DNA from 3 places in the Laribacter hongkongensis DSM 14985 genome. Region 2 is predicted to be linked to each of the others. Evidence: predicted binding sites of a transcription regulator. Region 2 holds the regulator's gene; each other region holds the start of a gene.

Region 1 (10,764 bases), on a different contig from region 2:
CCCGATATGGGCAGGAGTTGTCTGAATCAGCAAAAAGGCAGGCCTGATGTATTTCAGCCTACCTTTTTGTTGTTCTGAAACACTGTATTTAATACCCCAATGGCATGCTGTCTGCAAAATTCGATTTATGTCATACGTTAATTGATTAACAAAGTGAATCAAGGGAATTGGCTACCGGTTGGCAGGAGGATTTCCTGTTTTTTGACATGGCTCCATCATCCGTATCCAGGCTCTTGAAAAACGAAATCTGCATCCCTACTATTAGCACTCGTGAAGCGGGAGTGCTAAATCGGCATGTCCCGTATTCCTGTCGAATTTCAAACGTGCAGTGCCTCGTATCGAGAGCAGGAGAGTTTTCATGACCATTCGCCCTTTGCATGACCGTGTTGTGATCAAGCGTCTTGAAGCTGAAGAAAAAACCGCTTCCGGTATCGTGTTGCCGGGTACCGCCACTGAAAAGCCTGACATGGGTGAAGTCGTTGCCGTGGGCAACGGCAAGGTGCTGGACAACGGCGAGCGCCGTGCGCTGGAACTGAAAACCGGCGACAAGGTGATCTTTGGCAAGTACAGCGGCCAGGCCGTCAAGATTGACGGTGAAGAGCTGCTGGTGATGCGCGAAGAAGACATCATGGGCATCGTCGAGTAATTGCAGCACGCTCTCGCGTGAAATGTTTCAGACAGATACGGATTTGAGGTAACAAAATGGCAGCAAAAGACGTCAAGTTTGGTGATTCCGCCCGTTCCAAGATGGTTGACGGGGTAAACATTCTGGCTGATGCCGTCAAGGTCACCCTTGGCCCGAAAGGCCGCAATGTCGTGCTGGAGCGCAGCTACGGCGCTCCGACCATCACCAAGGATGGTGTGTCCGTTGCCAAGGAAATCACCCTGAAGGACAAGTTCGAGAACATGGGCGCCCAGATGGTCAAGGAAGTGGCTTCCAAGACCAACGACGTCGCTGGTGACGGCACCACCACCGCTACTGTGCTGGCCCAGGCCATCATGCAGGAAGGCATGAAGTACGTCGCCGCCGGCATGAACCCGATCGACCTCAAGCGCGGCATCGACAAGGCCGTCGTGGCGCTGGTGGCTGAAATCAAGAACATCGCCAAGCCGTGCGCCACCACCAAGGAAATCGCCCAGGTCGGCGCCATCTCCGCCAACAGCGACACCGTGATCGGTGACAAGATCGCTGCGGCCATGGAAAAGGTCGGCAAGGAAGGCGTGATCACTGTTGAAGACGGTTCAGGCCTGGAAGACGAGCTGGAAGTGGTCGAAGGCATGCAGTTCGACCGTGGCTACCTCAGCCCGTACTTCATCAACCAGCCGGAAAAGCAGATCGCCCAGCTCGACAATCCGTTCATCCTGCTGTGTGACAAGAAAATCACCAACATCCGCGAACTGTTGCCGGTTCTGGAACAAGTCTCCAAGGCTGGCCGCCCGTTGCTGGTGATTGCTGCCGAAGATGTGGAAGGCGAAGCGCTGGCCACGCTGGTGGTCAACAACATGCGCGGTATCCTCAAGACCGTGGCCGTCAAGGCTCCGGGCTTCGGCGATCGGCGCAAGGCCATGCTGGAAGACATCGCCATCCTGACCGGCGGCACCGTAATCAGCGAGGAAATCGGTCTGCCGCTGGAAAAGGCCACTATTGACATGCTGGGCCAGGCCAAGCGCATCGAGGTCAGCAAGGACACCACCACCATCATTGATGGCGTGGGCACTGCCGAAGCCATCAAGGCCCGTGTCGAACAGATCCGCGCTCACATCGAAACGGCCAGCAGCGACTACGACCGCGAAAAGATGCAGGAACGTCTGGCCAAGCTGGCCGGTGGTGTGGCCGTGATCAAGGTCGGTGCTGCGACCGAAGTCGAAATGAAGGAAAAGAAGGCCCGCGTCGAAGACGCCCTGCACGCAACCCGCGCTGCCGTGGAAGAAGGCATCGTGGCCGGTGGCGGTGTGGCCCTGCTGCGCGCCCGTGCCAACCTGAAGGAAGTGGCCACCATCAACGCCGAGCAGGCAGCCGGTGTGCAGATCGTGATGCGCGCGATCGAATCGCCGCTGCGCCAGATCGTGGCCAACGCCGGTGACGAGCCGAGCGTGGTGGTCAACAAGGTGTACGAAGGCAGCGGCAACTTCGGTTACAACGCTGCAACCGGTGAGTACGGCGACCTGGTGGAAATGGGCGTGCTCGACCCGGCCAAGGTGACCCGTTCGGCCCTGCAACACGCTGCTTCGGTGGCTGGCCTGATGCTGACCACTGATTGCATGGTGGCCGAGCTGCCGGAAGACAAGCCTGCCATGCCGGCCGGCGGAATGGGCGGCATGGGTGGAATGGGCGGCATGATGTAATCTGCCGAAGTTCCTCCGGCCATCTGCCGGTGCCTTCCAAAAGGCATCAACCTGACAAGGGTTGATGCCTTTTTTTGATGGGCAGCCCTGTTGAGCGCGGATCTGTCCGATGCGGGCCTTGATGTCTGATGTTGGCAATGCCCACGTCATCCAGGAGGGAGCTTTCCCAGTCTCCTGCATGACAAGTCCAAGGTGATGGTCGGCAGTTCACCAGCAGGTGATCAATCGCAATGCAGCGGACCAGTAACAGGTGTGTCTGGTCGAGGCAGGCAGGCGGGAACGGAGCCGGCGTAAGTTCATCATGAATCGCCCCGGTTCCAGCAATGAATTCTCGCCGGCAGATTACGAGCGACAGTATTTCCAACGGCTCGCCGATCTGGGCCGGGCGATTCACCGGCATCATGTCCTCAGACTGTCCCGGGTAATCAGGGATGGCGATCTCGCCTTGCCGGTCTGCGGTCAGTCGCCACGCATGGATATGTCTGAGGGGTACAAGGAAAAACCCCTGGAGCCAATGGCAACAGGGGTTTGGGGCAGTCCGAAACGGTATAAATCTAACGTTACAGGCTGTAGTACTCGTCGAATTCGACCGGGTGCGGAGTCATGCGGATACGGCTGACTTCCTGCATCTTGAGGTCGATGAAGGCATCAATCCATTCGTTGCTGAACACGCCGCCGCGGGTCAGGAACTCGCGGTCTGCATCCAGCGAAGCCAAGGCTTCTTCGAGCGAGGCGCAGACGGTCGGGATTAGCTTGTCCTCTTCCGGCGGCAGGTCGTAGAGGTTCTTGCTGGCCGGTTCGCCCGGGTGGATCTTGTTCTGCACACCGTCCAGACCGGCCATCATCAGTGCAGCGAAGCACAGGTACGGGTTGGCGGAAGGATCCGGGAAGCGGGCTTCGATGCGGCGGGCCTTCGGGCTGGCTACGTGCGGAATGCGGATCGAGGCCGAGCGGTTCTTGGCCGAGTAGGCCAGCTTCACCGGGGCTTCGTAGTGCGGAACCAGGCGCTTGTAGGAGTTGGTGCCCGGATTGGTGATGGCATTCAGGGCCTTGGCGTGCTTGATGATGCCGCCGATGTAGTAGAGGGCGAACTCGGACAGGCCGGCGTAGCCGTCACCTGCAAACAGGTTCACGCCGTCTTTCCAGATCGACTGGTGCACGTGCATGCCGCTGCCGTTGTCGCCACAGATCGGCTTGGGCATGAAGGTGGCGGTCTTGCCGTAGCTGTGGGCGACGTTCTGGATCACGTATTTCATGATCTGGGTCCAGTCGGCACGCTGGGTCAGGGTGCTGAAGCGGGTGCCGATTTCCATCTGGCCGGCGGTGGCTACTTCGTGGTGGTGCACTTCGACCGGCACGCCGAGCTCTTCCATCAGCAGGACCATTTGCGAGCGCATGTCCTGGAAGCTGTCGACCGGCGGAACCGGGAAGTAGCCGCCCTTGACGCGCGGACGATGGCCGGTGTTGGCACCGTTCATCGGGTCAGCGGAGGACCATGCGGCTTCTTCGGAGTTGATCTTGACGTGGCAGCCGGACATGTCGGCGTGCCAGGTGATGCTGTCGAACACGAAGAATTCGGGCTCCGGACCAAAGTAGGCGACATCACCGATGCCCGAGGCCTTCAGGTAGGCTTCAGCGCGCTTGGCGATCGAGCGCGGGCAGCGGTCATAGCCCTTGCCGTCGGCCGGATCCACCACATCGCAGGACATGAACAGGGTCGGTTCGTCGAAGAACGGATCAATGTTGGCCGTGGCCGGATCAGCGATCAGCAGCATGTCGGAAGCCTGGATGCCCTTCCAGCCAGCGATGGAGGAACCGTCAAATGCGTGGCCGTGCTCAAACCAGCTTTCGATGTCTTCGGTCACCACATGGGCCGGCACCGTGACGTGCTGTTCCTTGCCCTTGGTGTCGGTAAAACGCAGATCAACGAATTTGACGTCGTTGTCTTCAATCAGTTTCTTTACGTTAGCGACAGCCGCCATTGCATTTCTCCAGTCAGATCAGCGGGTGATTCATTGATGCGGAATTCGGTCCGGCATGTGCCGGTGGTGTACCTAAATTAAAGCAAGGTGCGTGCCATGTTTTCCTGTGGTGTCAGGCTTGTCGGCAAGCGGGTGGTATTGTGCCACGAGCCATTCTTTTTATGGTTTTGGGCTATGTAGTTCAAACTGGTGCATTCGCATGGATTGCATGCACCAAAATGGTGAATATCGAGTTTCGTGCACATCAATGGTGCATCGCTGCCAAGGGTTGCCAGATTGGCCTTCTTCGCTGCTACTATTGTGTTGACATAATTTGATATCCGGGATGTCAATATGCATGAGCATTGTTCACAAGTCCTTGCCGCAGCAGCGGCCAGAGGCAAGGAACTGGGGTTGCCGTATGCCGGGGCCGTCATGCCGGCAGAAGCCTGGGAACTGGTTAAGGCTTTGCAAGCGACACTGCTGGATGTACGCACCATCGCGGAGCGGCAGTTTGTCGGAGCGCCTCCCGAGTCCATCAGCATTGAATGGCGCATGTGGCCCGGTATGGAGATCAATCCTGATTTCGCCCGCGAAGCTGTGGCACAAATACCAACTGACCGCCCGGTGGTGCTGTTGTGCCGCAGCGGGGTACGTTCCCATGCTGCCGCAGAGTGTCTGGCCGGACTCGGATACACTGCGTTCAACATCCTTGAGGGATTTGAAGGCGACCGCGATGCCGCTGGCCAGCGCGGGCAACTTGGCGGCTGGCGTCGGCACGGCCTGCCGTGGAGTCAGGGATAGGCTGTTTTTTTACGATCTGAGAGCTTGAGACAATGACCGAACTGTATGCCGTTATCGGCCACCCGATTGACCATAGTCAGTCGCCTTTCATCCATCAGGAATTTGCCCGCCAGACCGGTCTCGGACTTGATTACGAGCGTCTGCTGTCACCACTGGACGGTTTTGAGGCAACAGTCCGGCAGTTCATCGGCCGGGGAGGCAAGGGGCTGAATGTCACACTGCCTTTCAAGCTGGAGGCCTGCCAGCTGTCCGGAGCACTGACCGAACGCGCGCGCGCTGCCGATGCAGTCAATACCCTGACTTTCAGGGATGGCCAGATCCAGGGAGACAATACCGATGGTGTCGGGCTGGTACGTGACATCGTCGATAATCTGGATGTCCGGATACAGGGCAAGCGTCTGCTGCTGCTCGGGGCCGGTGGTGCGGTGCGCGGAGTCTTGCAGCCCTTGCTCGCACAACATCCTGCCAGTCTGACCGTAGCCAACCGGACCGTCACCAAGGCGGAAGCACTGGTCACGCATTTTGCCCAGTGGGGCGAGGTCGATGCGGCCGGGTACGATGACCTTGCGGGTCAGCAGTTTGATATCGTCATCAATGGCACCTCCACCGGCCTGTCCGGCAATGACCTGCCACTGCCTGCCGGCCTGCTGGCAGGCAGCGAGCTGGTTTACGACATGGTGTATGGCAAGGGCCTGACGCCGTTTCTGGCTCGCGGGCAGGCCGAGCGCGCCGGCATGCTGTCGGACGGGCTGGGCATGCTGGTCGAGCAGGCGGCCGAATCCTGGCATATCTGGCATGGCGGACGACCGAACACTCGTCCGGTCATGAACAGCCTGCGCGAGCGTCTGGCATAATTTTGTTGCATTTGTAGTTACACGAGGCGGGGACAGGTCGCTATCCTTGCCTCTCTTTCATCCTGGAGCGATAGCGTGCTGAAGTGGATTGTCCGTGGGGTTGCAGCACTGCTTGCCCTGTTTTTGTTGTACCAGCTGTGGATTTTCGGGCACATCGTCTACTGGAAATGGAACAATCCGGCGACAACGGCCTTCATGGATGAACAGCAGGCGCGGCTGGCCGAAACCAACCCGGATGCCGAGTTGCGTTATCGCTGGGTGGACTACGGACGGATTTCACTGCAGCTCAAACGGGCCATCGTTGCCAGCGAGGATGCCAAGTTCCTTCAGCATGAAGGGTTTGACTGGGAAGGTATCCAGACCGCCTGGGAAAAAAACCTGCAAAAAGGCCGGATTGTTGCCGGCGGATCGACCATCAGCCAGCAATTGGCCAAAAACCTTTTCCTGTCCTCCAGACGCACCCCTTGGCGCAAGGCCGAAGAGGCACTGATCACCGTCATGCTGGAGGCGGTCATGGACAAACGCCGGATTTTTGAGATCTACCTGAACGTGATCGAATGGGGTGACGGCGTCTTTGGTGCTGAGTCTGCGGCAAGGCACTACTACCGGGTGCCCGCATCCCGGTTGTCTGCCGGGCAGGCAGCCAAGCTTGCTGCCATGGTGCCCAATCCACGTTATTACGACACCCACCGCAATGACAGGACCCTGCTGCGCAAGACCAGGATCATCCAGCGCCGCATGAATTTCGTCGCCATTCCCTGAGTACAGTCCATTCCCCCTGCCGGATTTGTTGCCGGCAACCGTGCGGGTGCAACAAGACTATCCGTCACCGAAGTTGCTGTCTGTCTTGACAGGCTTGCATGTCTTGCTGCGGTGGTTGCACTAACCGGCAGGCAGCGCAGTCCCTGTCTTGGGTCATTATGACGTGCATTCCATCTGGCTGGCAGCACACCTGCTGCTGCATTCCCTGTGCAAGGGATGTGCATGCAGCGAGGGGCGGGCGTGCTGTCTGGCGACGTGCAGCATGCCTTCCCCGGAGACTTGCCGGCTTTTGGCCTGCATGGCGATGGGTTCCTCGCTCGCATGACGCCGGTAAATGATGCCTGGCTGCCACCTTCGTCGCAGGCATTCATCAATGCCGGCTGTGCTCAGCCGTAAACCTTCTGTCGCCAGACCAGCAGCAAGACCAGCAGGGCCGTAATGGTGAGGGCGTGGTGGTAATCAGCGCAGGCCAGCAGCATTGCCTGCATTTCCGTTCCGTGCAGAAGCGGTTGCAAGGTGCTGGTCAGCAGGCCGTCGCTGTGGGCAAACATGTTCGGGCGGTCATCGGTAGCGAGCTGCTGGTAGTGGGCACTGCTGCGCAACTGCAAAAACAGCGTGGCAAGGGTGATGCCGGTCGAGCCGGCAATTTCACGGATGATGTTTTTGGTTTGATAGGCATGCGAAAACGTGCGCGCATCCATGTTCTGGAAGGCGCCACGGGCGACCGGACCCATGAAGAAGGACATGAATACGCCGCCGGTCAATGCATTCAGTGCCAGCAGTTCCCACGGCGTCTGGCCTGAAAAACCGGCGCTCAACAGTCCGTACAAGATCAGCAGGACCAGTCCGGCCATCATGTAGATCTTGTGTCCTTGCCGGCGCGGCATCATCCGGATCAGAACGAACTCACCGCCCAGGCTGCCAAGGGAGGCCAGGGCCAGCAGATAACCGCTGACCAGTACGCTCATGCCGAGTGCCTGTTGCAACAGGTGCGGCATCAGATAGCCGTTGGCGTTCATGACCACGTAACCGAAACCGTAACAGAGCATGCCGACCAGAAAACGTGCATGTGCCAGCTGGCGGTAGTCGATCAACGGAGTCGGACGGCGTTGCTGGTGATTGCTGAACCACAGCACGGCAAGCAGGCCGATGATGGCCATGGCAACAATCGGCAGCGGATGGCTGAACAGGTCGAAGCGCACGCGCTGGATGGCGAACTGTATGGCTCCGACGCCCAGCACCAGACCGATCATGATTTTCCACTGGAAGGGTTCTTTGCCGTCGCGGCGGCCTTCGACGTCCTTGGGCATGTGCCGGCTGGCCAGCAAGGCCACGATCATGACCAGTGGCAGCATGCCCCAGAAAATGGCTCGCCAGCTGATGTGGGTGATGCTCCAGGCGCTGAGCAGTGGTGCCAGAGATGCACTGCCCATCAGGGCAATAATGAAGGTAATCAGCGCCTTGGCGCGCAATTCTGTCTTGACTGAATTGCAGATGATGCGTCCGGCGCAAAAGAACGTGGCGCCACCGGCCCCTTGCAGCAGGCGCCCGGCCCAGAACATGGCGATGGAGTCTGCCTCGGCGCAGAGCAGGGCACCGGCACCAAACAGTGCCAGTGACAGCAAGGTAAAGCGGCGGTATCCCAGCCTTTCTGCCAGCCAGCGGTGTTGCAGCAGCATGGCGATGGCTGCGACCGAATAAATGGTGGCTGCGAGACTGAAACCCTGTGGCGAACCGTGTACCCCGGCGATCAGCGGCCGGGCAGCAAAGTTGATCATGCCGGTCTGCAAAAACTCCAGACTGGTCATTGAGGCGAGGAACAGCAGGAATCCCGGCGTGGGGTGCAAGGCAGGTGTTTCAGGGATTGGGGCGAGGGCCGGAGTGGCGGACATTGAACGCTTGGCAAATGAATAAACACCATGCGTATTGTAAAAATCGCGCTAACATCATCAAAATCAATTGGATTGATCTGAAGTATCGACATGAATGATATCTTGCACGGCAAGTTTCGCCAGATTGACCTCAATTTGCTGGTTGCACTGGATGCACTGGTGCAGGAGCGCAGTGTCAGTGGTGCTGCGAAACGCCTTTTCATCGGTCAGCCGGCCATGAGTCATGCACTGGCGCGCCTGCGTGAACTTCTGGGGGATGAAATCCTGTTCCGCAGCCACGGGCGGATGGAACCGACTTGCCGGGCCCTGACCATTGCCGCTGAAATCCGGCCGTTTCTGCTGAGGATTGATGCGCTGACCCGTGGACAGCCGGAGTTTGATCCGGCAACCGTGGTGCAGGAAATGCGGATTGCCTTGTCGGCCTCGCTTGAGTCCTGCTTGCTGCCGTCTTTGGTAGAGCACTTGCGTACGCATGCACCGGGACTGCAATTGTCCGTACAGTCTGGCGGTCCGCTAAGACAGCTTGAATTGTTGCAGCATGGCGAAGTCCGGCTGGCCATCGATCATTTTCCCGCGCTGGAGAACGACTTTATCGGCGAGCTTCTGGGGCATGTCCCTTACGACTGCGTATTCAACCCGGAGCGGGTGCCGCTGGGAGAAAATCCCGGCATCCATGAGATCCTGGCGCAACCGCACATTCATTCCACTTATGCCGGTGCGACCCTGAGCCGTTTTGACCAGATGCTGGCCGAGCGCAGCTTGCCTCCGCGACGTATCGTGGTACGCAGTGCCAGCTTGCTGTCCATTCCTTTTGTGGTCAGCGAATCTCCGCTGGTAGCGGTCCTGCCCCAAACCTCGACCCGGCTATTCCGTTATCACCAGCAATTGCGGATTTGCCCGGTACCGCTTGAAGGTATCAGCCTGTCCCTGCATATCGTGCGCCACCGGCGGGACAGGAATGACCCGCTGCTGGATTACCTGGGGTCCTGCTTTCATGCCAGCTGGAAGCAACTGGATATCCAGCCTTTGGCTTGAGGAGCGGATTTGTTCGCAGGTAATCAGCCGGATGGCCGGTGCCAGATCGATATTAGGTTAAATTTATTGACTAAATTGTGCTGGTAATAATTCACTCCTTGCTCCTGCGCCGCCTGTACGGGTAATAATTCCTGCAACTTCAATTGGTTGTATGTTTTTTGCAGGTGAGGGGCATGAAAAAAATCCATCTGGTATTGTCGGTGTTGACCCTGCTGGTAGTGGGCGGGCTGGCATATTGTGAATGGACTGAGGAGTCGCACTGGAGTGAGGGGCGCTGGCAATCCGTCCGCCATCAGGACCGTTTCTTGACGGTTGAGCGGCATCAGGACCAGTTTCGTGTCTGGCATGTGCGTGTGATGCCATTGAGCGGAGAAGTCCAGACTTCGGTCTGTCCGGCAGTTCTCAAAGGTGAGCACCAGTTGCTGGCCACTTGTCCGGAAGGTGCTTCACCTGTCGCTAGAAACCGGACGCATACCATCTGGCTGGATGCCGGCTCGTCGCGCATCGGCTATGGCAGCCATGTCTTTGTACCGCACGAGGGTATGCTGGGATAACGGCGACCCTGAGACAAGCGCGAAGTCAGTACTTCTGTTCAGGGCAGGGTAGATGACCGGGCTATTTACTCCCGCTCCGTGTTTCCCAGTGAAAACGGTGAAGAACCCGATGTACCACGGGTGTCAGGACAATGCCCATGACTGCGATGAATACCAGGCCGGCATAGAGTGCGTAAAGACCGGCAAACAGTTTGCCGGCATCTGTCAGCCCGTCGGTTTTGACCGGGCCCATGCCACCCAGCAGCATGGCTGAATTGAGAAAGGCATCCAGCCAGGACATGCTTTCAAAATGCCTGTAGCCAGTCATGCCGATCAACAGCGACAGCATGACCAGCATCAGGGCAATGGCGATATGCCGGGCCAAGCGCAGCGTAAACTGGCGAGCCGGAAGAGGGGGCGTCTGCTGAGATTCGTACATGAAGTCCCTGGCTGCGATGAGGGGCAGATATCCCCGGAGGATGGTTGCTGGTGGTTCACGGTGCTCCGTGTAACACGCATCGTACAGGGTTCGGCTTCATGCGCGCTGCCTGGTGTGCGCTTCTCTCTGTCTGGCTGT
Region 2 (10,764 bases):
GTGCATCCGGCCGAAGCCGCGCACGGCGACCTCGGCATGATCCTCTCGGGCGACGTGGTGCTGGCCTTGTCCAACTCGGGCGAGTCGGACGAAGTGATCGCCCTGCTGCCCGCCATGCGCCGCAAACAGGTCACTCTGATCGCCATGACCGGCCGTACCGGCTCCACCCTGGCCCGCGAAGCCGACATCCATCTGGACGCCGCCGTCGAGCGTGAAGCCTGCCCGCTGGGTCTGGCGCCCACATCCAGTACCACGGCTGCACTGGCGCTGGGCGACGCGCTGGCCGTCACGCTGCTCGACGCCCGCAATTTCCGGGCGGAAGATTTTGCCATGAGCCATCCGGCCGGCAGCCTCGGCCGCCGCCTGCTGGTCCGGGTTGCCGACGTGATGCGCAGTGGCGACGACCTGCCAGCCGTCCCGCCCGAAGCCAGCCTGCGCGATGCCCTGATGGAAATCAGCCGCAAGGGACTGGGGCTGACGGCGGTTGTCGATACCGGTGGCCGGCCCCTGGGCATTTTCACTGACGGCGACCTGCGCCGGCTCATCGACCGCGGCGTGGTGGACTTTCATCACATGACGGTTGGCGAAGTCATGCACGTACACCCGAAAACCATCGCTTCCGACCGGCTGGCCACCGAGGCCGTCAAAGAGATGGAACAGAACAAGATCAACGGTCTCCTGGTACTGGATAACCAGGGCCGGGTCGAAGGTGCCCTCAATCTGCACGATCTCTTTCGTGCCGGCGTAGTGTGAGCGACTTATGCAGAACGTACTGACTCTGGCCGCCCGCGTGCGGCTGCTGATCATGGATGTCGACGGTGTCCTTACCGACGGCAAACTGTGGTTCAACCCGCAAGGCGAGGAAATCAAGGCCTTCAATACCCTCGACGGTCACGGACTCAAGATGCTGCAAGGCCAGGGAGTCCAGCTGGCCATCATTACCGGCCGCGCATCCGGCGCCACCGGACACCGCGCGCGCGCCCTGGGCATCGACCATCTCTACATGGGATCGGAAGGCAAGCTGCCGGCTTTTCTCGACATCCTGGAAAAAACCGGCCTGTCAGCCGAAGAATGCGCCTATGTCGGTGATGACGTGATCGACCTGCCTGTCATGCGACGGGTCGGGTTTCCGGTCGCCGTACCGGCAGCGCCGAACATCGTCCTCAGCCACGCCCAGTACGTCACCGGCCGCCAGGGCGGCGAGGGTGCCGTGCGCGAAGTCTGCGAGCTGATCCTGCAGGCGCAGGGCCGGCTGGATGCAGCACTGCGTCCTTACCTGGAGGACTAGGACAAGATGCAACGCAACCTGTCGCGCCTGTTTCCGGTGCTGCTGGCAGTCATCCTGGTCCTGCTGACATTCTGGCTGGAATACCTGCTGACGAACCTGCCCAGCGGCCAGAACAGCATCAACAAGGATACGGTCGAGTATCTGGCGACCGACTATCACAGCACGGCCTTCAATGCCCGCGGACAGATCGACAAATCGGCCTTCGGCAAGGAGCTGTGGCAGTTCCCGCAGCAAAAGCGCATCCATTTTTCCGACTCGACCCTCGAGCAATACCAGGAGGGCAAGCGCACCTTGTCGGTATCGGCCAAAACCGGCCATTACGACAGCGACAGCAAGATTGCCTTTCTGGACCAGGATGTCCACCTGCGTCGCGAACCCACGCCCACGCGCCCGAACGTTGCCACGGCCGATACCAGCAAACTGACCGTCAATACCGAAAAACGCACCGCCGACACCAACGCCCCCACGGTCTACCAGGAGGGTGCGGACCGCGTCACCGCAACCGGTGTGCATTACAACGACGTGACCCAGCAACTGACGCTGAAGTCGCGAGTAAGGATGATCCATGTCCCGCAATAATCTTGCCGGCTTCCTGCTGATCTCCGGCCTGGCCGGCCTTTCTGTCCCGGCGCATGCCGAACAGGCCGACCGCAGCAAACCCATCGTGATCGAAGCCGACCGTGCCAATCTCGACCAGCTCAAGGGCGTGACGGTCTACGAAGGCAACGTGATCCTGACCCAGGGCACGGCCCGCATTACCGGCAACCGGCTGGTTGTCACCGAGGACAACGCAAAACAGCAGATTGCCAACGTCTACGGCAACCCGGCCACCTTCAAGCAGCGCCTGGACGCAGACAAGGACGGCAAGGTGGAATGGGTGGACGGCAAGGGCCAGCGCATCGAATACGACAGCGGCAAGGATCTCGTCCGCATCTGGGACAACGGCCGTGTCACCCGCGGCGGCGACGTCGTTACCGGCAACTACATCGTCTACAACGCCAAGACCGAGCAGTTCGAAGCCAGCGGCCAGCAGGCCGGCCCCAACGGACAACCGCAGGGCAAGGGACGGGTCACCGTCACCATCCAGCCGCGCCAGCAGCAACAGGGGACGAAATGAGCCTGCCGCACAGCCATCTCAAGGTCCGCAACCTGCAAAAACACTACAAAAGCCGCACGGTGGTCAAGGATGTCTCCCTGGATATCGAAAGCGGTGAAGTGGTCGGTCTGCTCGGCCCCAACGGTGCCGGCAAAACCACCAGCTTTTACATGATCGTCGGCCTTGTTTCGGCCGATGCAGGAGAAATCTGGGTTGACGGTACCAACGCCACCCATCTCGCCATTCACCAGCGGGCGCGGCTTGGCATCGGCTACCTGCCGCAGGAAGCATCGATCTTCCGCAAGCTCACGGTCGAGGAGAACATCCTTGCCATCCTCGAGGTATCCGGACTCAGGGGCGACGAAGCCCGTCGCGAACTGGACCTGCTGCTGGACGACCTCAACATCACCCACCTGCGGGAAAACCCGGCCCTGTCACTGTCCGGTGGCGAACGCCGCCGGGTCGAGATTGCCCGGGCACTGGCCATGCGGCCGCGTTTCATCCTGCTGGATGAACCCTTTGCCGGGGTGGACCCGATTGCCGTCATCGACATCCAGAAAATCATTGCCTACCTGAAAGAGCGCGGCATCGGCGTGCTCATTACCGACCACAACGTGCGCGAAACCCTGCGCATCTGTGATCGTGCCTACATCATCAGCGCCGGCAGCGTACTGGCCACGGGCGACCCCGCCGTACTGGTCGCGGACGAAAATGTCCGCCGGGTCTATCTCGGCGAACACTTCCACTTGTGATCCCAGCATGAAACAAAGCCTCCAGCTCAAACTCAGCCAGCAACTCACGCTGACCCCGCAACTGCAACAGTCGATCAAGCTCCTGCAGCTGTCGACACTGGACTTGCAGCAGGAAGTCGAGCAGTTCCTGGCCGACAATCCCCTGCTGGAGCGTGTCGAAGACGGTGAACACGATGACGGAGCCACTGCTGCTGACGAACCGGCAGAACTGGCTCCGGCCGAGCACGCCGGCAGCGACGATCCGCGCGAGCACGATGACAGTGCCCGCGACCTGGACACGCTGAACGACTGGAGCAGCAGCGGCATCCGCGGCAGTGACGAGGACGACGACTGGGACCCGCATGCCAACCTGATCCGTCCGCAATCGTTGCGCGAGCACCTGCTGGCACAGCTGGCCGAAGTGCCGCTGTCGGCCCGCGACCGGGCAGTCGCCACCTTTCTGGTCGAAGAAATCGACGATGATGGCTACCTGCCGGCCTCGCTGGAGTCACTGGCGGAGCAATTGCCGGCATCGCTGGAAGTGGAACTGGACGAACTGACCATCGCCTTGCGGCTGATCCAGCAGTTCGAGCCGGCCGGCGTGGGCGCGCGTGACCTGACCGAATCGCTCCTGCTTCAGTTGCGGGCCCGCTCCGGCACCGACGAATGCACACTGGCACACACTATCGTGCGTGACCATCTGCAACTGCTGGCCAACCGTGACTTTACCCGCCTGCGCCGCGCCACCAGTGCCGACGACGAGGCGCTGAGACAGGCCCAGGCGCTGATCGCTTCGCTCAACCCGCGCCCGGCGGCCGGCTTTGCCAGTGGCGACACACATTACGTCATGGCAGACGTCATCGTGCGGCGCGACCGTCAGGGAATCTGGCAGGCACACTTGAATCCCGCGTCACAGCCCCGATTAAAGGTGAACCAGATGTACGCCAACCTGCTCGGCCGCTGCCGGGGCGAGGGGGGCGAGCTGTCAGGACGCCTGCAGGAAGCGAAATGGCTGATCCGCAATATCGAACAACGGGCCGACACTATACTCAGGGTGTCAAGTGTGATCGTGGAGCGCCAGCAGGGTTTCTTCGAACAGGGCGAGCTGCTGATGAAACCGATGGTGCTGCGTGATGTTGCAGAGGAACTGGGATTGCACGAATCCACCATCTCGCGCGTGACCAGCAACAAATACCTGCTGTGTCCGCGCGGCATTTTCGAGCTGAAGTATTTTTTCGGATCCGCGCTTGATACGGATTCCGGCGAAGAATGTTCGGCTACGGCCATCAAGGCCCGCATTCGGCGCCTGATTGCCGAAGAAGACGCCAGAAAGCCGCTTTCAGACAACACCATTGCCGATCTTCTGGGAGAAGAAGGCATCCAGGTTGCCCGCCGGACCGTGGCGAAATACCGTGAAGCCTTGCTGATCCCCCCCGCCAGCCAGCGCAAGATGATTTGATGTTTTAACGTGCATCAATGCACATTCCGGTGTCTTCCAGCAGTATGGAGACACGTTCCCCACCAGAAGGAGTTAGGGTATGAACCTGAACATTACTGGCGTCCACCTCGAGGTCACTTCGAGCTTGCGCGACTACCTGACCGAGAAACTTGACCGCGTTACCCGTCACGTCGACAACGTGATTGCAGTCAACGTTGCCCTGTCTGTCGACAAGCTGGACCAGAAGGTTGCAGTGGACGTGCATCTCAAGGGGAAAGATATTCATGTCGAGGAAGTTGCCAGTGACATGTATGCCGCCATTGACCTCGTCATCGACAAGATCGACCGTCAGGTTCTGAAATACAAGGAAAAACAAACGACCCACTTCTCCGACAAGGCCCATAAAGCCAACGAACTGTCAGCCGGCTCGGAAGTCTGATTTCCTTCAGGTCCGTTTGAACGGGAACCCTTGCGGTTCCCGTTTTTTATGGGCAAATCACACGGGAGTCGTGACCGGCCGGGCGAGTCGCTCTAGAATGACGGATTGTGCCTTTCGCCTGTTCCAAAACCGTCATGAGCCTGATCGCCCAAATCCTGCCCGGCCCCGACCATCTGCTGATCGATCTGGACGTGAGCAGCAAAAAGCGCGTATTCGAGCAAGTCGGCATCCTGTTTGAAAACCGGTACAACATTGCCCGCAGTGCCGTATTCGACAGCCTGTTTGCCCGCGAGAAGCTGGGTTCCACCGGCCTCGGCCACGGTGTAGCCATTCCGCACGGCCGGGCCAAAGGCCTCAAGGACGTTGCCGGTGCCTTTGTCCGCCTCAAGGAAGCCATCCCCTTCGATGCTCCCGACGGCAAGCCCGTCAACCTGCTGTTTGTCCTGCTGGTTCCCGAGCAGGCCACCGACCGGCACCTGCAGGTGCTGTCCGAACTGGCCCAGCTCTTCAGCCGCCGCCAGCTGCGCGAAGCCCTGCTGGCCGCACCGGACGCCAAGACCATCTACCAGTTGCTTACGCCCGCACAGGACAGCCATGCCTAGCATAACGGTCAGGAAGCTTTACCAGGACAACCGCCAGAAACTCGGTCTGAGCTGGGTGGCCGGTTCCAGTGGCATCGACAACCTGATCAGTACCGACGAGCAGCGTCCCACGCTGGCACTGGTCGGCCACCTGAACTTCATCCACCCCAACAGCATCCAGGTCTTCGGCGTCGCCGAGTGTGACTACTTCAACGCCCTCCCTCCGGACCAGGCGCACGACACGCTGGCCCAGCTGTTCCAGCTGCGCATGTCACTGATCATCGTGGCCAACGGGCAAGCAGTTCCGCCAGCGCTCAAGACTGCCTGCGAACAGAATCGCGTTCCGCTGGTCACTTCCGCCCAGCCCTCCCCCTACCTGATGGACGTATTGCGCATCTATCTGGCCCGGGTACTGGCAGTCTCGACTGTCCTGCATGGCGTCTTTCTGGACGTGCTGGAAGTCGGCGTACTGATCACCGGCGACAGTGCCATGGGCAAAAGCGAACTGGCACTGGAGCTGATCTCGCGTGGCCACGGCCTGGTGGCAGACGATGCCGTCGACCTCTACCGTATCGGACCGGAAACACTCGAAGGCCGCTGCCCGGAGATGCTGCGTGACTTTCTGGAAGTACGCGGGTTGGGCATCCTGAACATCCGTACCGTATTCGGCGAGACAGCGGTCCGGCCGAAGAAGATGCTCAAGCTGATCATCCATCTGGTCAAGGCTACCGACCAGATCATGCAGGACATCGACCGGCTGGCCATCCAGTCGGAAACGCAGGAAGTGCTGGGGGTCAAGGTCCGCAAGGTCACCATACCCGTAGCCGCCGGCCGCAACCTTGGCGTACTGGTGGAAACCGCCGTGCGTAACTACATCCTGCAACTGCGCGGCATCGACAGCACCCGCGACTTCATCGAACGGCAGACGCGCATGCTGCGCGAGCAGGAAAACCATGCAGCTGATCCTGATTAGCGGTCTGGCAGGCTCCGGCAAAAGCATTGCCCTCAACGTGCTGGAAGACAGCGGTTATTCCTGCATCGACAACCTGCCACTGACCCTGGTGCCCGACACGGTCGAGCGACTGGCCCCGCTGGGCTACGAACAGCTTGCCATCAGCCTCGACACCCGCGACGGTGCCAGCCGTCTGCTTGAGGTCATCCACGCACTGGAAACTGCCGGCCACAACGTGCGCTTCCTGTTTCTCGAAGCCCGCACCGATACGCTGATCCGCCGTTTTTCCGAAACCCGCCGCCGTCACCCCCTGTCGCGCACCGCCCTGACCATCCCCGAAGCCATTGCCCGCGAGCGGCAGCTCCTGCAAGCCATCGCCGGTCTGGGCCACCGCATCGATACCAGCGATCTCTCTCCCAACCAGTTGCGCCGCTACCTGCGCGATGTCATCGCCCAGGCACCAGGACGCATGCTGGTCGTCATCCAGTCTTTCGGTTTCAAGCACGGCGTCCCGCTGGATGCCGATTTTGTCTTTGACGTGCGCTGCCTGCCCAATCCCTACTACGACCCGGCCTTGCGCCCCTTTACCGGTCGTGATGCTCCGATCATCAACTTCCTGACAGCCGAACCACTGGTCCAGGCCATGGCCGACGAGCTGAGCGGACTGGCGCTGCGCTGGATCCCGGTCTTCCGCCACGACAACCGCAATTACCTGACTTTTGCCATCGGCTGCACCGGCGGCCAGCACCGTTCGGTCTATCTGGCCGAAACCCTGGCAGCCCGGCTGCGCGAAACCGGCGAAACGGTGCTGCTGCGGCACCGCGAGCTTGACCGCTGACCTCCATGCAGCGCTTCCTGCCGGCATGGCGTCCAGGAGACTGGGGACTGTGGCTGACCGCCCTGCTGCTGGTCATCGCCAGCGGACTGCATTTCTGGCATGACGGCATCGGCGACACGCTGCGGATCCGCGCCAACGGCCAAGTGTTCGGCGATTATCCCCTGCGGCTGAACCGAACCCTGGACATTCCCGGCCCGCTGGGCCACACCACCATCGAAATCCGCGCCGGACGGGCACGGATTGCCGCCGACCCGAGTCCGCGCCAGTATTGTGTCCGCCACGGCTGGCTGACCCGGCCGGGTGAAATGGCCATTTGCCTGCCCAACCGCACCAGCATCGAAATCCTGCGTGCCCAGCGTGATTACGACAGCCTTGGCTACTAGCACCTCACTGACCCTCACCGCCACACCCGCCGACCGGCAAACAGCCCGGCTGGCGGCCATTGCCATCGTGCTGGCCCTGATCGACGCCGGCATTCCCTCGCCCCTGCCCGGCCTCAAGCCCGGATTTGCCAACATCGTCACCCTTGTTGCACTGGAACGGCTGGGGCTGCGGGCCGCGGTTGCCGTCAGCCTGATCCGGGTATTTGCCGCTGCCCTGCTCCTCGGCAGCCTGATGACCCCCGGCTTTTTCTTCAGCCTTGCCGGCGGCATTGCCAGCCTGGCCACACTGGCACTGGCGCACTGTCTGCCACGCCGCTGGTTCGGCATGGTCAGCCTGTCGCTGCTGGCCGCCTTTGCCCATATCGGCGGGCAGCTGCTGCTGGCCCGCCTGTGGCTGATCCCCAGCGACGGACTGGGCTATTTTGTCCCGCTGTTTCTGGCCGCCGCCTTCGTCAGCGGCACGGTCAACGGTATCATCTGTGCCCGACTGCTGACAGAAACCCGTCCCGATGATGCCCCCGCGTAGCCTGACCCTTGCCCTGACCGGTGCCTCCGGCCTGCCCTACGGCCTGCGACTGCTTGACTGCCTGCTGGACCACGACCTAGAAGTCCGCCTGCTGTATTCGCAGGCTGCGCAGATCGTGGCGCAACAGGAACTGGGCCTGCGGCTGGCCAGCCGCCCGGACGAGGCTCGCACGGCTCTGCTGGCCTGGCTGCAACGTCCTGATGACGCCCGGCTGCGGGTATTTGGCCGCGAAGAATGGTTCGCACCTGTCGCCAGCGGCTCCAATCCGTCGGACGCCATGGTGATCTGCCCCTGCACCACCGGCACACTGGCCGCGATTGCCCACGGCCTGTCCGACAACCTGATCGAGCGGGCGGCCGATGTCAGCCTGAAAGAAGGGCGCAAGCTGGTGCTGGTGCCGCGCGAAACGCCCCTGTCGGTCATCCATCTGGAAAACATGCTAACACTCGCGCGGGCCGGCGCCGTCATCCTGCCGCCAGCGCCGGGCTTTTACACCCACCCGCGTACCGTGGCAGACATGGTGGACTTCGTGGTAGCCCGCATCCTGGACCAGCTGGGCCTGCCACACCAGCTGCAACCTCGCTGGGGAGAACCCGAATGAACCCGGTCCGCCCGATTTTTTCTGCTACCGGCCTGCGCATGCTGGAAAGCCGGGCCGAGCAGGCAGGCATGCCCCTGATGGACCGCGCTGCCGGCCTGATTGCCACGCATGTCGAACAGCATTTCCCTGACCGGCCAGTCGTGGCTGTGGCCGGTCGCGGCAATAACGGCGGAGATGCCATCCTGGCAGCTGCCCGGCTGGCCTGCCGGGGCATTCCGGCTGCCATCCGGCTGCCGCTGGGCACTCCGGACACCGCCGCTGCCCGGCAGGTACTGGAGCAGGCCCGGCAAGCCGGCGTGCGCCTGCTCCAGGCAGACGAGGACTGGCCCGAAACCGCCGTGCTGCTGGACGGCCTCTTTGGCATCGGCCTGACCCGGGCACCGGAAGGTGAAGCCGCGCAGGCCATCGAACGCATCAATGCCCATCCCGGTCCGGTGGTCGCCATCGACCTGCCGTCAGGGCTGGACGCGGAACGTGGCGTGGCGTACGCGCCCTGCGTCCGGGCACAGCACACGCTGACTTTTCTGGCTGACAAGACCGGGCTGCTGACTGCCGACGGCCCTGACCATGCCGGCGAGGTGTTCGTACACGTGCTGGACCTGCCGCCGGACTGGCTGCCCGACCCCGTGGCGGCGTGTCATGTCCCGCCCGAGCCGTGGCTGCCCCCACGCCGGCACAACAGCAACAAGGGCGTGTTTGGCGGCGTCGGCATCATCGGAGGCGCCGAAGGCATGACCGGTGCCGTGCTGCTGGCGGCACGGGCAGCCTTGCGCCACGGAGCCGGCAAGGTGCGGGGCGGCTTTGTTGCCCCGTTTCCGGCGCTGGACCCCCTGCACCCGGAGCTGATGCTGGCGCGGGCCGAGGCCGTGCTGGCCGCACCGGATGTCAGCGTACTGGCCGTCGGCCCCGGGCTGGGGTGCAGTACCGAAGCGGGCGAACTGCTCGCCCGCGCACTGGCATGCCGGCTGCCGCTGGTGCTGGATGCCGACGCACTCAACCTGCTGGCGCAGGACCCGGCATTGGCAGAGGCCTGTCGCCAGCGCGGCCTGCCAACCATCCTGACGCCGCACCCAGGCGAAGCTGCCCGCCTGCTGGCTACCGGCACCGCCAGCATTCAGGCCGACCGGCCGGAAGCTGTCCGCCAGCTGGCCCGCAACTGGCAGGCGGTCGTGGTGCTCAAGGGCTGCGGCACGCTGGTGGCCGGGCCGGACGGCTTTTTCACCGTCAACCCGACCGGCCACCCGGGACTGGCACAGGCCGGACAGGGCGACACGCTGACCGGCATGATCGCCGCCCTGCTGGCACAAGGGCTTGATGCTGCGGCAGCCGCCCGTCTGGCCGTATGGCTGCATGGCCGGCACGCCGGCGCCATTGATCCTGCGATTCTGGAGTGCGCCCCTCACCAGGCGGCAGACTGATGCGGGCTGCGGGCATGCAGCCATACGGCCGCAATGCACCAGCCCGTCCGGATACGCCCACAGGAATAACGGCTGGTGCAGCCCTGAAGCGGCCGGGAGCCGACAGGGCCGTCACGCCATGCAGCGCCGCCGGTGACTAGTCCTGCCCGTGACGAAAACGGTCAATGTCGCGCCGGGCCTTCTTGGTCGGCCGACCCTCGCTGAACGGAAAACTGGCCCGCTCGGCCGCCAGCTGCAACTGGCGGGCCTCACGCCGTTGCTGGCTTTCTGCGGTTTCCTGGTACATGGTACGGGCGATCGTGGCCGATCCTCGCCGGTCCAGCGGCAACAGCACATTCAGCACGTACTCGAGCTGGTTCAGGCGCAACTCGATACGGTCACCGGCCTTGACGAGCCGGGAAGGCTTGGCCCGTTCACCGTTAAGGCTGACATGCCCGGCTTCGATGGCGTCCTGCGCCAGCCCCCGGGTCTTG
Region 3 (10,764 bases), on a different contig from region 2:
TTCCAGCGCACCGCCCAGCGAGCCGCCGGTCAGCAGGGTTTTGGGCAGTTCGATGCCGGTCCCTTTGTAGCCGACCGTGAGTTCGCTGGCATCGGCCTTGCTCTGGATGGCTTCCAGCTCGAATGTCTGGGCACCCAGAACCAGCGACTGGCCGTTACCCATGAAAACGTTGATGGTGCCATCGTCCAGCGGGACCGAGGTGGCACCGATGTACTTGTTGAGTTCGGTCAGTGCCTGGTCACGTTGGTCCAAGAGGTCGTTGGGCGGATTGGAGCCCCCTTGCCAGAGCTTGGCAATCTGGTCGTTGAGGGTGGCGATCTGCTTGGCCAGCCCGTTGATCGAGGTGACGCCCGAGCGGATTTCGGTATTGATGCCGGTGCGCAGGTCTTCATGCCGGATGTCCACCGACTTGAAGGTGTTTACCAGTGCAGCGGCCTTGTCGATCATGGCCTGGCGGGCCGGGATGGATGACGGATCGCTCGACAGGGACTGGATGGACGTGAACAGGTCCTGCATGCGCGGGGCCAGACCCGTAGTCGAACTGGAGATGATCTGGTCGAGCTGGTCGAGGTAGGCGTACTGCGTGTCGTAGTATTTGCTTGACGAGGTGGCAGTCTGGACAGCCTTGTCGAGATAGCTGTCGTATACCCGGTAGATGTCGTCTACCCGGACCCCGTTGCCGGTATTGCCGAACTGGCCCGGCCCGTAATACAGGGCAGACTGGTTGACGGCCTTGCGATGATAGCCCGCCGTATTGACGTTGCTGACGTTCTGCGAGGTCGTGGTCAGGGCGGCTCGGGCTGCATTCAAGCCGGTCACGCCGATATTCAGAAGACTCATGGCGGGCAAACAGGTAAGGGATTAAGGGTTTTATCGGCTACAGGACGATCAACTTGACCGTTCCGGCTCAGGCGCTGGTGCGCTGGGCCACCGATGCCAGTTTTTCGGCATAGGCCGGGTCGGTTGCGTAGCCGCCACGGGCCAGTCCACGGGCAAACGCCAGTGCATTGCTGCCGGTATTGAGGGCGCCGGCGTAGCGGTTGTTGTTGGACAGCAGACGTGCATAGTCGGCAAACGCCTCGCCGTAGTTGTCGTAGGCCCTGAAGCGTTCGACCTTCTTGACGGCCTTGCCGTTGACGTACTCGGTGGTCAGGACATCGGCCGTCTTGCCGGTCCACTCCTTGCCGGCCTTGATGCCGAACAGGTTGTAGCTGTCCGAGCCGTCACGGTGACGGATGTTGCGCTTGCCCCAGCCGGATTCCAGTGCGGCGTGAGCCACGACGAGGTGAGGGGACACGCCGAGCTGGGCGGCTGCCTGGCGGGCATGCGGAGCGATGTCGGAAACAAAGCCTTCGCGTCCCTTGGGGGCCGCCATGGGCGAATCCAGCGCATCCAGCGCGCGCATGGGTTCGTAGTCGTCACTGGCGCGCCGGGCCTGCTCCAGCTGGGCGCGGACGCGCGGGTTGAGCGCAAGGGGAACGGCATTGCCACCGGTCGCCAGCGGATTGCTGCCGTCGTCGCCCAGACCGGACTGCTTGAGGATCTGCTGGTACAGTGCTTCGCCCAGTCCCATGCCGCGTCCGCCGGCCAGGTTTTTGGCCATCTGCTCGGTTTGCAGACCCTTGAAGGTTTGCAGGCTAGCGGAATCTTCTTCGTCGTCAAAGCGGGTGGCCTGCATGCTTTTCATCAGCTGTTGCAGGAACAGGGCTTCAAACTCGCGGGCCACCTGACGGGCCGAGGTTTTGGGATCGGTCTTGGCGGCGAGCTTGAGTGAATCCAGCCGCTGGACATCGTAGGCAAGGCCGCCGTCGTTGCCGAAGGGCATGCCGGCAGCGGATCCGGGAATCTGGCTCATCAGATCACCTCCAGTTCAGCCTTGAGTGCGCCGGCTGCCTTCATGGCCGTCAGGATCGACAACAGATCCTGCGGGGTGGCGCCGACCGCATTCAGGGCGCGGACGATTTCGTTGAGATTGCTGCCTCGCGGCACGTTGATCAACCGGCCGCCCTGCTGGTTGATGCTGATGTCGGCCTGCTGGCCGGCAACAGTCTGCCCCTGGCTGAAGGCGTTGGGCTGGCTGACCACCGGTGTCGACTGGACGGTGACGGTCAGGTTGCCGTGGGCGACGGCGCATGGCTCGACCGTGACGGTCTGGTTCATGACCACCGAGCCGGTGCGGGCGTTGATCACCACGCGCGGCAGCGGGGCAGGGGTCGAAACATTGAGGTTTTCCAGCCGGGACAAAAAGGCCACGCGGGCATTCGGGTCCATGGGCGCACGCACTTCGATGCGGCTGCCGTCCATGGCGCGGGCAATCGAGCCCATGCTGGAGTTGATGGCGTTGACGGTGCGGGCGGCGTTGGTAAAGCTGGCCTGCTTGAGTTCCAGCACGATCACGTCGCCGTCGCCGACTGCGGTGGGGACGGCACGTTCCACCGTGGCACCGGCGGGAATGCGGGCACCGTTGAGCTGGTTGATCTTGGCGCTGGAGCCACCGGCCGAAGCACCGGCTCCGCCGACGACCAGGTTGCCCTGGGCAATGCCGTAGGTCTGGCCATCTGCACCCTTGAGCTGGGTCATCAGCAGCGTGCCGCCGCGCAGGCTCTTGGCGTCTCCCAGTGCGCTGACCACAACGTCGATCTGCTGGCCGGGTGAGGCAAAAGGCGGCAAGACCGCCGTGACCATTACCGCAGCCGCGTTCTTCGGATCGAGCTTCTGGTCCGGCGGCACCATGATGCCCATCTGGTTGAGCATGTTGATCATCGACTGGCGCATGAACGGCGACGAGTTGGCTTTGTCGCCGGTGCCGTCAAGCCCCACGACCAGACCGTAACCCACCAGCTGGTTGACGCGCACGCCACCGATATTGGCCAGGTCAGCAAGGCGTTCGGCCAAGACCGGCGCAGACAGTCCTCCGCAGAGCAGGGACAGGGCAAGAATGGCGGGACGCAATACGGTCATGGTCAGAACGGTGAAATGGTCATGAAGAAGCGGGTCAGCCAGCCGGGCTGGGCAAAGCGGTTGTTGTTGCCTTCGCCCTGCTGTTCGATGCGGGCGTCCGCGAGCCGGGTTGAAGAGACGTAATACCCTTGCTGAAGACCCTTGTCACGCGAATACGGCTTGATGTCGCGCGGATTGACGATGCCGGAGAGGCGGATGTATTCCAGCTCGCCATTGATGCGGACCTGCTTTTCACCACTGACCATCAGGTTGCCGTTGGGCAGGACGTCAATGACCGTTGTGGTCAGGGTGGCGAGGAAGCTGGACGAGGCTGCTGCCTTGCCGCTGCCGGAGGCCGAGGCACTGGCACTGGCTGTCCCAGTGAAGGGGCCGAGGTCCTTGTTGGTAAACGGCAGGTTGATGCCGGGCAGGCCGATGTCGGCCTTGGCATTCTTGCTGCCGTTGGTAGATTCTTGGGCGCTGGTGGTGGTTTTTTCCTCGATCACGACGGTCAGGGTGTCGCCGATCATGCGAGGCAGGGCCTCTTCGTACAGTGGCCGTACGCCGGCCGTCTGGAAGATGGCGCCGTTGCTCGGGCGGGACATGGCCTGCGGCTGCGGGCGGGCCGTCAGCGGCTGCTGCACGATGCTGGTGGGAGGCACCATGCTGCATGCGGCCAGCAGCAGGCTGGCCATGGCGACACAAAGACTGGACAGGATGCGCATCAGGTAACCATGAAAAGCTGCGCGGACAACTCCCGGTCAAGGAGAGTCATCCGCCTGGATGGGAAGATTACAGCTGCGACAGGCGGGCCAGCATGTCATCGCTGGTCTTGATGCCGCGCGAGTTGAGTTCGTAGGCACGCTGGGCCTGGATCATCTCGACCAGCTCTTCGGTCACGTTGACGTTCGAGGCCTCCAGAAAGGTTTGCTGGATGGCACCGGTGCCGTCATTGGTGGGGTTGGCGACGGTTGGCGCACCACTGGCTGCGGTTTCGAGGTACAGGTTGCCACCGATCGGTTCCAGCCCCTGCGGATTGATGAAATCAGCCAGCTGCATCTGGCCAATCTGTTGCGGCTGGGTTTGTCCGGGTAGTACGACGGACACGATGCCGTCCTTGGAGACGGAAATGCTTTTGGCGCCCTGCGGCACGGTGATCTGCGGATCAACCAGAAAACCCTGGCTGGTTACCAGCTGGCCCTGGTCGTCCAGCTTGAACGTGCCGTCGCGGGTATAGCCGATCGTGCCGTCAGGCATCTGGATGGTGAAAAAACCGCGGCCGTTGATGGCCATGTCCAGCGCATTGTTGGTCTGTTGCAGGTTGCCGGGCGAAAACTGCCGGTCAACGGCCACCGGAGCGGCGCCGGTGCCCACCAGCAAGCCGGTGGGCAGCATGGTGTTCTGTGAACTTTGCGCACCCGGCTGGCGGATGGTCTGGTACATCAGGTCTTCAAAGACCGCACGGCCTTTCTTGAAGCCGGTGGTGTTGACGTTGGCGAGGTTGTTGGTGATCACGTCCAGCCGGAACTGGCTGGAGTCCATGCCGGTTTTGGAGATGTAAAGCGAGCGGAGCATGGCAATGGGCCTCTCGAAGTCCGGGCATCAGACCCCGGTGGAATTAACTGGTGATGGACAGCAGCTGGTCTGCCCTTCGCGCGTTCTGGTCAGCATTCTGCATCAATTTGACGTTGAATTCGAACTGCCGGCCATGACTGATCATCTGGGTCAGGGCGTCGACCGGGTTGACGTTGCTGCCTTCCAGCATGCCGGTAGCCACCCGCACGCCGTCGTCTGCTTCGGCGATTTGCCCGTCGCGGCGCCGGAAGAGGCCGTCCTCACCCTTGAAGAGGTCGCGCGGTTCGCCGCCTACCAGCTTGATGCGGTCCACGACCTGGACGGTGCGCGGAATCTGGTCGGTCTGGACTGCCGACACTGTTCCGTCTTCGCCGATCATGACCTGGCTATTGGGCGGCACGGTGATCGGGCCGCCTTCTCCGACGATGACGCGGCCGTCACGGGTGCGCATGATGCCGTTTTCATCCAGCACAAAGCCGCCGGCACGGGTGTAGGCTTCGTTGCCCTGCGGATCCTGGACGGCAAACCAGCCCCGGCCCCGGACGGCGAAGTCCTGGTCGTTGCCGGTGGTGATCATCGGTCCTTGGCTTTCGTCGTGACCGGTGGTGTGGTCGACCGAATACGCCCGAGTGGGCGTACCGTCGCCGACCACAGGCAACGCGCGAAAGGCATTCAGTTCGGCCTTGAATCCCGGCGTATGCGCATTGGCAAGATTGTTGGCCGTGGTCTGCTGTTGCAGTTCCACGTGCTTGGCGCCATTCATGGCGATGTAGAGCATCTTGTCCATGCTGGCCTACCGGTTAGCGCATCTGCATCAGCGACTGCAGGACCTGGTCATGCACCTTGATGGTCTGGGCATTGGCCTGGTAGTAGCGCTGGGCAGTGATCATGTTGACGAGTTCACCGGTCAGGTCGACGTTGGAGTCTTCCAGTGCCTGCGACTGGATCAGGCCGACGTTGGTGCTGCCCGGGTCGTTCAGGGTCGGGTTGCCCGAATTGTAGGTTTCCATCCAGCGGTTGTTGCCGATGGGTTGCAGACCCTGCTGGTTGGCGAAGTTGGCCAGTACCACCTGGCCGATGACCTTGGTCTGGCCGTTGGAATAGCGGGCCGAGACGATGCCGGTCTTGTCGATCTGCAGGTTGCTGACGACTGCCGAAGCATAACCGGGCTGTACCAGTTCATTGACGGCAAAGCTGGTGCCGAACTGGGTCGAACCGGAGAAATCGAATTTCAGTGCCAGCGGAGCACCGCCACCGGCAGGGGTGTAAGTAGCGGCAGCAATCGGACCGCCATTGGTCAGCTTGCCATCCGGTCCGAAAGCCAGGCCGGTACCGAGAGCAGTGTAGGGCGATGCGGCCGTGGCCCCGGTGCCCAGGTCAACGACCGAGCCATCGGTGTGCTTGGCCGTGGCGTAGACATCCCACTGTCCGTCCGCGGTTTTCTTGAAGTAGACCGCCACCTGGATCGGGTTGCCCAGGCTGTCGTAGGCCGTCAGCGCGGTTTTGGAGTTGTAGGTGGCCGGGTCGGACGGATTGAAAGCGATGCTCACCGCCGCGATGGTGCCGGCGGTAGTGGTCGGATTGGCTGCGTTGGGCGTGTATTGCTGCACGGCACCGGCTGCATCAAGCCAGCCCAGTTTCTTGTCATAGAAAGTGGCTGTGGCTCCACCGACCGGAGTGCCGTCCGCATTAAAAAGCTGACCCATTTGGGTGGCGCCGGATGGGCCGGTAATGACATAGCGGCCATCCGGTAACTTGACCTTGGTCGAGGCATTGAAGTCAGCTGTAGCCGGCGGTACCGGCAGGGTGGTGACGCCGGTCAGGCTGGCACCTTCGGTCAGGGCGCTGTATTCGACCGGATTGTTGCGCGAATCCAGGTTGATGTTGAAGCGCATGGACTCGCCGCCATAGTCGGACGGGCGTGGCTCCAGCAGGCTGTTGTCGATCTTGAGCGGGCCGAGGTTGCCGTTCTGGACCGATGGCGGAGTCGTCCGGTCGTCCACCTGCCAGCCCATCAACTTGTCGCCGTTGTTGTTGATGAAGCCTTCGCGGTCGATCTGGAACTGGCCGTTGCGGGTGTAGGAGATACCGTTGGCGTTCTGCATGACGAAGAAGCCGTTACCGGAAATCGCCAGATCAAGCTGGTTGCCCGTGGTGGTGATGTTGCCTTGGCCGAACTGCTGGGCGATCAGCGTGGTGTTGACGCCGATGCCGTTCTGGGTGGCGGCCACGCCGTAGAAGTTGGCGGCGAACATGTCGGCAAACTCGGCGCGCGACCCCTTGAAACCGACCGTGGACGAGTTGGCGACGTTGTTGCCGATGGCGTCGAGCTGCTTGCTGGCGGCGTTGATGCCGGAAAGACCGTGTTGGAATGCCATGTTGGTTGCCTGTATGTCTGGTGTGCGGGTGCCGTGTGCTTACAGCAGTTCGCGGATGTCGGACGGCGAAATCTTCTGGCCGGTGGAGAGGATCAGCTTCGGGCTGCCGTTTTCCCAGGTCAGTGCGTCGATGCGGGCAAAACCCAGTGGTTTTGCCGTGACGGTATTGCCGCCCTTTTTGGCTTCGACGCTGAACGAATACATGCCTTCGGGCAGGGGCTCACCGTCGCTGCCCTTGCCGTCCCAGGAGAAGTGGCTGATACCGGGCTGCTGGGCACCCATGGTGACGCTGTCCATCAGTTCGCCGTCGCTGTTGTAGACCTTGATCGTAACTTCGTCGGCGCCGTCAGGCAGGCTGATGCCGCCCTGGGCGATCGGAACCTTGATCTTGTTGCCGTCAGCGTCGACCTCGGTGCCGTCGGCATAGGTCAGCAGCATGTGGCTGCCTTCGATCAGCGACACATGGCCGATCATGCCGGCAGCAGCAAATGCCTGGCTGGCGGCATACGCCTCGGTCAGGGCGCTGACGCTGGAGTTGAGCTTTTCGATGCCCTGGACACTGGAAATCTGCGCCATCTGGCTCGTCATCTGGTAGTTGTCGAGCGGGTTGAGCGGATCCTGTGTCTGCAGCTGGGTGATCAGGAGCTTGAGGAAGCGGTCCTGGATTTCGTCTGCTTCGGATTTGGTCTTGGTGTTGGTTCCGTTGATGCCGGCAAACGGATCATCGGTAGAGGAAGTCGGATTGACTGCTGTGGTCATGATTCAGGTCCTGCGGTTAGCTCTGGCCGATCGACAGCGTCTTTTGCAAGAGCTGCTTGGTGGTGTTCATCATTTCGACGTTGGTCTGGTAGGCCCGCGAGGCAGAGATCATGTCGGTCATTTCTTCGACCGGATTGATGTTCGGCATGGTGACATAGCCGTTGGCATCAGCCAGCGGGTGGGCCGGGTTGTAGTTCATGCGTGGCGGCGACTGGTCTTCGACGATGGCCGTGACAGCTACCTTGGCCACCTTGGGTTCGGCCGGGCTGACCGGAATCGGGGTGAAGACGATGCGGCGCGCCTTGTAGGGTTCGCCGTTGCTGGCGACAGCGCTGTCGACGTTGGCAATGTTGCTGGCGACCACGTTCAGGCGCTTGGACTGTGCGGTCAGGGCACTGCCGGCGATGTCGAGGACACGGTTGAGTGACATGGTTATTGTCCCTTGATGGCGTCAGACAGGCCGCTGATGCGCCGGTTGAGGAAGGTCAGCGTCGACTGGTAACGCAAGGAATTGTCCATGAAGGCCGAACGCTCCACATCCATGTCGACGGTATTGCCGTCGATGGAGGGCTGGACTGCCTGGCGATACTCCACCTCCACCCCGTCCGTGCCTTGCTGCGTCTGCTTGCCTGCCAGATGGCGGTTGTCGGTCTGGGACAGGGCAAGGCTGGAACGGCTGTCGCCGGCCAGGGCCGATTTCATGGCCTTGGCAAAGTCGAAATCGACGGCCTTGTAGTTGGGCGTATCGGCGTTGGCGATGTTCGAGGCGATGACCTCGTTGCGGCGCGCGTGCAGGCCCAGCGCCTTTTCCTGAAAGTTGAAGTGTCGAGCAATCTTGTCGAGCATGCGCATCCCCGCTTGATATGACCTGTGGCGGCTCATTCTAGCAGGTTCCATGCCAACATCCCCTGATCAGGAAAAGCGCCGCAAATACCGGAAAACACATGGAATTCTAAACCTGCATACAAATTATGCCTATCGTATTTGCGGTGGCATCCATTGTTCCGGCAACAATTGCCGCCGGGACGGCAGCCATGCCGGGAACGGTGTCCCGCTAGTGCTCGCCCTCGACATCGGCGAGGCTCAGCAGCCCGGAAGCATCGTTGTACGAGAAGATTTCGGCGTAGCGACCCCAGTCGATCACCGTATCAAGCGTGGTGTCGGCTTCATCCTGGCTCAACTGGTCCTCCAGCTCCTGCACGAAGCGCTCGCGTGGGGCGCGCTGGCCGGGACGGGTGTGCAGTACCTGCAAAATGCGGGCTGCCAGCGGAACATGCTGGGTCAGATGAATGGCAAACAGCTCCTTGCGGGCCTGCGAATCGGCATCGGCAAAACGCAGCCCCTGGGCTGTCAGCATGATGTCGCCGGTCTTGAGCTGGACCAGCCCCAGCTGCTCCAGCACGTCGGCCACCAGAAACAGCTGGTCGGTCGGCATCAGCAACTGGGCTGCCAGGTCAGGCAGGTCGGCGCGACCGGCATACGGCGGATTGGCCAGTGCCTCGACCAGGCCGGTCATCAGGCTGATCGGCACCGCCGGCAGATGGCTGTCGAGCCGCCACGGTGCCCGTGGCGAACCGCTCAGGGCCTGCGGGTGTGTCATCAGTGCGTAAATGTCGTCCACCATGCGCCGGAACACCGGGTCAAGCCGCTCGCGCCGGTGCGGCAGCGGCACGCTGATTTCCGCCACGATCCGCCCCGGATGCGACGACAGCACCAGGATGCGGTCGCACAGGAACACCGCCTCCTCGATGTTGTGGGTCACGATCAGCATCGAGCGGATGGGCAGCTGGCCCGAGTTCCACAGCTCGATCAGGTCGGTGCGCAGGGTTTCCGCCGTCAGCACGTCCAGTGCCGAAAACGGCTCGTCCATCAGCAACAGGGCCGGGTTCACCACCAGCGCCCGGGCAAAGCCGACCCGCTGGCGCATGCCGCCCGACATTTCGCGCGGATAGGCATTTTCAAACCCGTCCAGCCCGATCAGGTCGATGGCCGCGCGCGCCCGCTCGCGCCGTTCGGCTGCAGGCACGCCCTGGGCTTCCAGCCCGGCTTCGACGTTTTCCTGCACGGTCAGCCAAGGAAACAGGGCAAAACTCTGGAACACCATGGCCACCCCGTCGGCCGGACCGGCCAGCGGCTGTCCGCGGTAGAGCACGCTGCCACTGCTGGGCGGAATCAGCCCGGCAATCATGCGCAGCAGTGTCGACTTGCCCGAGCCGGAGCGCCCCAGCAGGCCGACAATCTCGCCTTCGTGCAGGTTCAGCGATACGCCGTCGAGGATTTCCCGGGCTTCGCCGGCACGGGCAAAGCGGCGGCTGACGTCTCTCAGTTCCATGATCAGCGGGTGTTCGCCATGCTTTTCCATCATCATCCTTTCAGGCCAGACTCAGGCGACGCTCGGCCAGTTCCTGCAACGGCCGCCACAGCAGGCGGTTGAACAGGACCACGTAGACCGCCATGACCAGAATGCCCAGCAGCACCTGCGGGTGCTGGCCGCTGGCGGTGTGCTCGGCGATGTACGACCCCAGTCCCCTGGCCACCAGCACGTCATTGCCCCAGCTGACGTATTCGCCGACGATGCTGGCGTTCCAGGCGCCCCCCGAAGCCGTCAGTGCCCCGGTCAGGAAATAGGGAAAAATGCCCGGCAGCATCACCTTGCGCCACCACAGCCCGCCACGGATCTGCAGGTTGCTGGCCACCTCGCGGTACTCGGCCGGAAACGCCTGTGCACCGGCCACGACATTGAAAAGGATGTACCACTGGGTGCCGAAGATCAGCAGCGGACTGAGCCAGACATTCGGGTCCAGCCGGAAATGGATGATCAGTACCACGCAGGCCGGAAACAGCAGGTTGGCCGGAAACGCCGCCAGAAACTGGGCCATGGCCTGCACCCGGCCTGCCAGCTGCGGCCGCAGGCCGATCCACACCCCCACCGGTACCCAGACCAGTGACGCCAGCACGATCAGCACCGCTACCCGCAGCAGGGTCAGGGCTCCGAGGCCGAACACGGCGAGGACATCATGAAAATCCACTGCCTGCGCCAGGTAGTGCCAGACCGACCACAACGCCCACAGTGCCAGTGCGGTCAGTCCGGCCAGCCACAGGCGGTCCGGCC

What was found. The regulator sigma-54, encoded in region 2, starts transcription at its own class of promoters, with help from an activator protein. The targets are predictions, from matches to a motif close to CTGGCACGCTTCATGCTT.
Region 1: a site for sigma-54 is predicted at 4,409-4,426, ahead of glnA (type I glutamate--ammonia ligase). Genes of this name have one in related genera too.
Region 3: a site for sigma-54 is predicted at 8,537-8,554, ahead of flgB (flagellar basal body rod protein FlgB). Genes of this name have one in related genera too.

Annotation. Positions count from the first base shown of each region.
Region 1 covers NZ_AUHR01000003.1:103,355-114,118, forward strand. Annotated here, with positions in the region: gene groES (co-chaperone GroES) at 359-646, shown strand; gene groL (chaperonin GroEL) at 703-2,346, shown strand; gene glnA (type I glutamate--ammonia ligase) at 2,907-4,328, opposite strand; gene G542_RS0103445 (rhodanese-like domain-containing protein) at 4,662-5,111, shown strand; gene aroE (shikimate dehydrogenase) at 5,144-5,965, shown strand; gene mtgA (monofunctional biosynthetic peptidoglycan transglycosylase) at 6,041-6,727, shown strand; gene G542_RS0103465 (MFS transporter) at 7,114-8,574, opposite strand; gene G542_RS0103470 (LysR family transcriptional regulator) at 8,710-9,654, shown strand; gene G542_RS0103475 (hypothetical protein) at 9,828-10,208, shown strand; gene G542_RS0103480 (hypothetical protein) at 10,270-10,536, opposite strand.
Region 2 covers NZ_AUHR01000002.1:281,706-292,469, reverse strand. Annotated here, with positions in the region: gene G542_RS0102930 (KpsF/GutQ family sugar-phosphate isomerase) at 1-753, shown strand, start outside; gene G542_RS0102925 (KdsC family phosphatase) at 761-1,288, shown strand; gene lptC (LPS export ABC transporter periplasmic protein LptC) at 1,295-1,867, shown strand; gene lptA (lipopolysaccharide transport periplasmic protein LptA) at 1,854-2,405, shown strand; gene lptB (LPS export ABC transporter ATP-binding protein) at 2,402-3,136, shown strand; gene G542_RS0102905 (RNA polymerase factor sigma-54) at 3,144-4,574, shown strand; gene hpf (ribosome hibernation-promoting factor, HPF/YfiA family) at 4,654-4,992, shown strand; gene ptsN (PTS IIA-like nitrogen regulatory protein PtsN) at 5,127-5,594, shown strand; gene hprK (HPr(Ser) kinase/phosphatase) at 5,587-6,546, shown strand; gene rapZ (RNase adapter RapZ) at 6,527-7,363, shown strand; gene G542_RS0102880 (NusG domain II-containing protein) at 7,369-7,746, shown strand; gene G542_RS0102875 (Gx transporter family protein) at 7,736-8,272, shown strand; gene G542_RS0102870 (flavin prenyltransferase UbiX) at 8,256-8,873, shown strand; gene G542_RS15715 (bifunctional ADP-dependent NAD(P)H-hydrate dehydratase/NAD(P)H-hydrate epimerase) at 8,870-10,291, shown strand; gene G542_RS0102860 (RNA-binding S4 domain-containing protein) at 10,428-10,764, opposite strand, start outside.
Region 3 covers NZ_AUHR01000006.1:104,817-115,580, reverse strand. Annotated here, with positions in the region: gene flgK (flagellar hook-associated protein FlgK) at 1-840, opposite strand, end outside; gene flgJ (flagellar assembly peptidoglycan hydrolase FlgJ) at 908-1,855, opposite strand; gene G542_RS0107530 (flagellar basal body P-ring protein FlgI) at 1,855-2,961, opposite strand; gene G542_RS0107525 (flagellar basal body L-ring protein FlgH) at 2,964-3,665, opposite strand; gene flgG (flagellar basal-body rod protein FlgG) at 3,733-4,515, opposite strand; gene flgF (flagellar basal-body rod protein FlgF) at 4,559-5,302, opposite strand; gene G542_RS0107510 (flagellar hook protein FlgE) at 5,316-6,893, opposite strand; gene G542_RS16275 (flagellar hook assembly protein FlgD) at 6,933-7,652, opposite strand; gene flgC (flagellar basal body rod protein FlgC) at 7,669-8,082, opposite strand; gene flgB (flagellar basal body rod protein FlgB) at 8,085-8,498, opposite strand; gene G542_RS0107490 (ABC transporter ATP-binding protein) at 8,707-10,020, opposite strand; gene G542_RS0107485 (ABC transporter permease) at 10,025-10,764, opposite strand, start outside.